2 regions of the Arthrobacter sorbitolis genome follow, and region 1 is predicted to be linked to the other one. Evidence: predicted binding sites of a transcription regulator. Region 1 holds the regulator's gene; the other holds the start of a gene.
The links. Region 1 encodes Rex, which represses fermentation and respiration genes when NADH is low (regulators of the CRP and FNR family bind a similar motif). Its sites were predicted from a motif close to CTTGTGAANNNNTTCACAAG; they were not measured.
Positions count from the first base shown of each region.

Region 2: a site for Rex is predicted at 2,062-2,081, ahead of rhaI (L-rhamnose isomerase). Genes of this name have one in related genera too.

Region 1 covers NZ_JBTNDM010000002.1:373,802-377,201, reverse strand. Annotated here, with positions in the region: gene ACX80K_RS06400 (YceI family protein) at 9-566, shown strand; gene ACX80K_RS06395 (hypothetical protein) at 758-1,420, shown strand; gene ACX80K_RS06390 (redox-sensing transcriptional repressor Rex) at 1,461-2,168, opposite strand; gene ACX80K_RS06385 (glutaredoxin family protein) at 2,304-2,558, opposite strand; gene ACX80K_RS06380 (HAD family hydrolase) at 2,634-3,400, shown strand, end outside.
Region 2 covers NZ_JBTNDM010000002.1:12,823-16,222, forward strand. Annotated here, with positions in the region: gene ACX80K_RS04610 (bifunctional aldolase/short-chain dehydrogenase) at 1-769, opposite strand, end outside; gene rhaI (L-rhamnose isomerase) at 775-1,941, opposite strand; gene ACX80K_RS04620 (LacI family DNA-binding transcriptional regulator) at 2,193-3,209, shown strand; gene ACX80K_RS04625 (sugar ABC transporter ATP-binding protein) at 3,337-3,400, shown strand, end outside.

The DNA of each region.
Region 1 (3,400 bases):
AGTTCACCATGACTGTTCCCTCCACCCTCACCCCAGGCACCTGGTCCTTCGACCCCGCGCACAGCGAGGTCGGATTCAGCGTCCGCCACGCCGGCATCAGCAAGGTGCGCGGCTCCTTCAAGGACGTCGACGCGTCCCTCACCGTGGGTTCCTCCCTCGAGGACTCCAGCATCTCCGCGACCATCAGGACGGCGTCCTTCACCTCGGGCGACGAGAACCGCGACGGCCACGTCAAGGGTGCCGACTTCTTCGACGTCGAGGAATACCCCGAGATGACCTTCGTCTCCACCTCCCACGAGGGCTCCGGTGAGACCTACCGCATCAACGGCGACCTCACCATCCGCGGCATCACCAAGTCCGTGGTCCTCGACGCCGAGTTCAACGGCGTGGCCGTGGACCCCTTCGGTGCCACCCGCGCCGGCGTCTCCGCCTCCACGAGCATCTCCCGCAAGGACTTCGGCCTGACTTGGAACGCGGCCCTCGAGGCCGGCGGCGTCCTGGTCGGCGACAAGGTGACCATCACCATCGAGGCCGCTTTCGTGGCCCCCGCCGTCGTCACCGCCTGATCCGGCGCGGCCCGAGCCGCGACCGCGCAGAAGGCCGGCGCCGTCCCCCGACGGCGCCGGCCTTCTGCGTTCGGCCCTGTTCCGTCCGGGAACCGACGAACTAGTCTTGCAGGGACCACACCCACGCTGCGGACGTCCATGGGGGCACCAGCGGATGGATGACCGGAGACGAGCGCAACGGAGGACGCCGCATGAGCACACCACAGGACACCCCGGGCACAGGGCAGGGCGAGGGGCAGGGCTGGAACCCGCCCACCACGAACGGCAGCGGCCAGAATCCCGCCGGACCGTACGGCGGAACCCAGGGCCAGTCCGGCCAGCAGGGCCAGGACGGCTACCAGGCTGCGCAGCCCTCGGGCTACGCGTACCCCGGCGGCGGTGCGGTACCCCAGCAGGCGGACAAGGGTCCCGCCCCGAAGGAGGTCACGAGGGCCTACTACCTCATCCTGGCCGCCGGAATCCTCTACCTCGTGTCCTCCATCATCTCCTCGCTGACGACGGAGATGCCCGACGTCGCGGGTGCGGGGGTCGGGGTCGCCGTCGGCCTGGTGTTCGCGGTCGTCTTCACCGCCATCTACGTGGTCCTGGCCATCTTCATCCGGAGGGGCCAGAACTGGGCGCGCATCACGGCGACCGTCCTGGCCGCCCTCGACGTGCTGGCGGTCTCCGCCACCCTCCTGCTCATGCCGCTCGTGAGTCAGGCTGCAGAGGCCGGTGGCCAGGCGGTGCCGCCCACGTCAGGGCTTGCGACGGCTCTCAGCGTGATCGTGATGCTCCTCGGCGTCGCCGGCGTCGTGATGACCTGGCTGAAGCCCGCACGGCCCTACTTCGCACCGCAGAAGCTCGGGTACTGACCAGGCGGCTGTCGATCGCGGCGAACCGGTCGCCGCACGATCACTGGGCGCGGGAGATCGGACCGAGGTCCGGCTCCTGCGCCCTCTGTGCGTGGTAGGCCAGGATCTGCAACTCCGTGGCCATGTCCACCTTGCGCAGCTGTACGTGCGGCGGCACCTGCAGCACCACGGGTGCGAAGCTGAGGATGCTCGCGATGCCCGCGGCGACGAGCCGGTCGCACAGCTCCTGCGCGACCGCCCCCGGCACGGAGAGGACCGCCATGTTGGTGCGTGTCCGCTCCAGCACGGCCTCGAGGTCGTCGATGGCGCTCACCCGGAGGTACCCGACCTCCGACCCGACGACGAGCTGGTCGGCGTCGAAGAGCGCGACGATCTCGAATCCCCGTGACACGAACCCGGAATAGCCCGCCAGTGCTCGGCCGAGGTTTCCCGCACCGATGATGGCCACACGCCAGTCGAGAGTGAGCCCGAGCGCGATGGAGATCTGCCGGTTGAGGACCTGCACGTCGTAGCCGACCCCCCGCGTGCCGTAGGACCCGAGGTACGAGAGGTCCTTGCGGAGCATGGGCGAGTTGACCCCGGCCGCGTCCGCGAGCTCCTCGGAGGACACGCGGTCGACACCTTCCGCGAGCAGTGCGTTGAGGGCCCTCAGGTAGATGGTGAGGCGGGCCACGGACGCTGGCGGGATGCGGCGCGCCCCATCCCCGACGGGATGGAGGCCTGGCATGTCCGGCGTTGTCACTGTCATCGGCTCCGTTGCTAGCGCCACCGCCCGCGGTGAGCGGGCGGACCGTCCGGTCCCTCGTCGTCGGGGGCGGAAGTACCCCCACTGTATGCCGACGGTGCGGGGTCACCAAGCCGGGAGCCGGGGCCCTGCATGGGCTCAGATGCCCGGAGGACGGGACAGCAGCCGGCGCAGCCGGCCCTCGTCGATGGACCAGAAATCGCGCTGCACGCCGTCGATGAACAGGACGGGCAGTTCCTCGGCGAAGCGCGCCCCGAGCGCGGGCGCCTGGGCCACGGAGAGCTCCCGCCAACCGAGGCCGACGTCGGCGGTCACGCGCGCCACCACCTCCCGTGCGTCCTGGCACAGGTGGCACGCGGGGCGGGTGAGGAGGACGACGCCGGGCCCCGGCATCTCGGCAGGCATTTCCATCCCCCAACCGTACTGCCGCGCCGCGGGGAAGGGTCGGGAGAGAACTACACTCGGAACATGCCGGACGCACCCCGGGGCACGCGGCCCCTCCCAGAGCCTCCGGCACCGCCCCAGGGCGAGGCGGCGTTCTTCGACGTCGACAACACACTGATGCGTGGCGCGAGCCTCTTCCACGTGGCCCGGAAGATGTACCAGCGGAAGGCGTTCACCCTGCGGTTCGCGGCGGGACTGGCCTGGAAGCAGCTCCGCTTCATCATGCGCGGCGAGACCATGACCGACGTGAACTCGGTCCGGGACGCGGCCCTGGCCTTCGCCATCGGGATCGCCCACGAGGACATCCTCGCGCTGGGCGAGGAGGTCTACGACGAGATGATCGCGTCCAAGATCTGGCCGGGCGCCCGGGCCCTGGCCGACCAGCACCTCACGTCGGGGCGGCAGGTCTGGCTGGTGACGGGGACACCCGTGGAGGTGGCCGGCGTCATCTCCAGCCGGCTGGGCCTGACGGGCGCCCTCGGGACGGTCGGGGAGGTGGCCGACGGCCTCTACACCGGCAAGCTCGTCGGCGAGTTCCTGCACGGGCCGGCCAAGGCCGCGGCGATCCTGGTCCTCGCGGCCCGCGAGAACCTCGACCTCTCGCGCTGCTGGGGCTACAGCGACTCCTACAACGACATCCCCCTGCTGACCGTCGTCGGGCACCCCGTCGCGATCAACCCCGACAACCGGCTGCGCCGCCATGCCCGGGCCAACAACTGGCCGGTGTACGACTTCCGCAGCGGGCGGCGCGCTGCGACGTTCGGGCTTCGTGCAGCCACCCTCGCCGGGTC
Region 2 (3,400 bases), 360 kb from region 1:
ACGCGAGCCCGCGGATGGTCGGGGCGAGGGCCGCGGCCTTCGCCCGGCGTTCCCCCTCGGGGAGTGCGGCGTAGCCCTCGAGGGCCGGACCGAACGGCTCGGCCGAGCCGTGCTCGGCGATGTAGCGCTCCGCCGTCTCGATGATCCACAGGGAGTTGGCCTCGGCCTCCGCGGAGGTCTCGCCCCACGCGGTGATGCCGTGACCGCCGAGGATCGTGCCGATCGCGCCGGGGTTGGCTCGCCTGATCGCGGCGATGTCGAGGCCGAGCTGGAACCCGGGACGGCGCCAGGGCACCCAGACGACCTTCGGCCCGAAGATGGCCGTCGTCAGTGCCTCGCCGTCCGCCGACGTCGCGACGGCGATGCCGGAGTCGGGGTGCAGGTGGTCCACGTGGGCGGCGTCGACGAGGCCGTGCATGGCCGTGTCGATCGACGGGGCCGCCCCGCCCTTGCCGTGCAGCGTGTAGTCGAAGGCCGCGACCATCTCGTCCTCGCGCTCCACGCCCGGGTAGACGCCCTGGAGGGCGCGCATGCGGTCCAGCCGCAGGACGGCGAGTCCGGACTCCTGCAGCGTCCCGAGGTCCCCGCCGGATCCCTTGACCCAGAGTAGTTCGACGTCCTCGCCCGTCACCGGGTCCATGCCCCGGCCCTTGGCCGAGGTGTTGCCGCCGGCGTAGTTGGTGTTGCGCTTGTCGGCACCGAGCCTGTTGGAACGCGCGATGAGGTCGCCGACCGTCGGGTTGGTGGACGTGGTCGTCGGTTCTGTCATGGCTGTCATGCTCCCCATCCGGCCTGCCGGCCGCCCTGTCGTTCGGTGTTGATCCGGTCCTGGTAGCCGCTCGTCCGGTACGCCGCCATCGGATCGGCGGGCAGTCCCTTCGACTCGCGCCACTGGGCGAGGCCGGGACGCACGTCCGTGTAGAAGGCGTCCATCAGGATCGCGTTGGCGCCGAGCACGTCACCGGACTCCTGCGCCGCGGTCAGCGCGGTCCGGTCGATGAGCAGCGCACGCGCCGTCATCTCCTGCACGTTCAGCACCGACCGGATCTGGCCGGGGATCTTCTCCTCGAGGTTGTGGCACTGGTCGAGCATGAGGGCGATCCCGCTCGACGGGTCGAGGCCCCCGCCCCGGACCACCTCGGCCATGATGCGGAAGAGCTGGAACGGGTCGGCGGCGCCCACGATGAGGTCGTCGTCGGCGTAGAAGCGCGAGTTGAAGTCGAAGGAGCCGAGCTTCCCGAGGCGGATCAGCTGCGCCACGATGAACTCGATGTTGGTCCCCGGGGCATGGTGGCCGGTGTCGAGGCAGACGAGTGCCTTCTCGCCGAGCTGGAGGCAGTGTGCGTAGGAGGTGCCCCAGTCGGGGACGTCCGTGTGATAGAACGCCGGCTCGAAGAACTTGTACTCGAGCACGAGGCGCTGGTTCTCGCCGAGGCGGTCGTAGACCTTGCGCAGGGACTCCTGGAGCCAGTCCTGCCGGGACCGCATGTCGGCCTGGCCGGGATAGTTGGAGCCGTCCGCCAGCCAGATCTTCAGGTCCCGCGAGCCCGTGACGTTCATGACCTCGATGCACTCGTACATGTGGTCGATGGCCTTGTTCCGCACGGCGGCATCGCTGTGGGTCAGGCTGCCGAACTTGTAGTCGTCGTCCTGGAACGTGTTGCTGTTGATGGTGCCCAGCCTCATGCCGTGCTCCGCGGCGTAGGACGCGAGCGTGCCGTAGTCGTCGACCCTGTCCCAGGGGATGTGGAGGGCGACGCTCGGGGCGAGGCCGGTCAGCCGGTGGACCATGCCCGCGTCGGCGATCTTCTCCTCCACGGTGCGGGGGGTGCCGGGGGTCGCGAACACCTTGAAGCGTGTTCCGGAGTTGCCGTAGGCCCAGGAGGGAACCTCGATGGCGAGCTGGTCCAGCTCCGCGGCGATGTCGTCGATGACAGTCATATACTCTCTCCAGCGTCGGAAGGGCGGCCACCGGGTGCCCGGGGGCACTGCCGACGGCGGTTGTTCGGGTGTCTTCACCTGCCCGGAACGGACCGGGGAGGACTCCGACAGATCGACGTGCTTTTGAATCGTTTCATTGGCACGTTTCAAAGTTATCCTTGCTGAAGACCGAGTGTCAACAGTCCTTCCGGCCCCTGTTCCTGCCGGGCCCGGGCGTCGAGGTAGGCGAGGTAGTCGTGGAGAGTCGGCCAGTGAGCATCAAGGACGTCGCGGACCGGGCGGGAGTGGCAGTCGGCACGGTGTCCAATGTGCTGAACCACCCCGCACGCGTCTCCGCCGTCACGCGGGAGCGCGTCCAGGGGGCGATCGACGCGCTCGGCTTCGTCCGGAACGACGCCGCACGGCAGCTGCGTGCGGGCCAGAGCCGCACGATCGGCCTGATCGTGCTCGACGTCGGCAACCCGTTCTTCTCCTCGCTCGCCCGCGCCGCCGAGGACTGTGCGGCAGAGAACGGCAGCACCGTGGTCCTCGGCGACAGCGGCCAGGATGCCGAGCGCGAGACCCGGTACATCGACGTCTTCGAGCAGCAGCGCGTCCAGGGCATGCTCATCTCACCCGTCGGCGATGTCGGGCCCCGCGTCGAGGCGCTCCGCGCGCGCGGCATGCCGGTGGTGCTGGTGGACCGGGTCGATGCGCAGCGGCGCTGCAGCTCCGTGTCCGTCGACGACGTCGCCGGGGGCTCCATGGCCGTACGGCACCTCCTCGCGGCGGGCCGACGGCGCATCGTCTTCGTGGGGACCCGGGCGGACTACCGGCAGGTGGCCGACCGCCTGGCAGGGGCCCGCCAGGCGGTCGGGGAGCAGGACGGCGCCGTGCTCGAGGTCGTCGAGGCCGAGGCGATGACGGTCCTCGCCGGCCGCGACGTCGGCGGCGAGATCGCGCAGCGCCGCAGGGAGGAGCTGCCCGACGGCATCTTCTGCGCGAACGACCTCCTGGCGATCGGCGTCATGCAGGCGGTGCTGCTGATCCGCGGACTGCGGATCCCCGAGGACATCGCGCTCATCGGCTACGACGACATCGACTTCTCGGCCTCGGCGGTGGTCCCGCTGTCGAGCGTCAGGAAGCCGACCACGCTCATGGGGCGCACCGCCGTCGAGCTCCTCCTCGAGGAGATCGAGGGGCCCGCGTCACGACGCCGGCAGGTCATCTTCGACCCCGAGCTCGTGGAACGCGGCAGCACGCAGGCGCCGGTCCGCGCCGTCGGCTGACAGCCCCCGATGCCCGGACACCGGAGGTAACAGGTCGATCTCGGGCTGTTGACGGTGATGTGGCTCACGCCTACTATTCGAGGTGAACCGTTGCTCTGAAACGATTCATTTCTGACGAGGAGTCGCATTGACGCACTTTTCCGGTCCTGGCAGTGAAGCCGGTGACCCGACGGGCCCGGAGCGGACGTCCG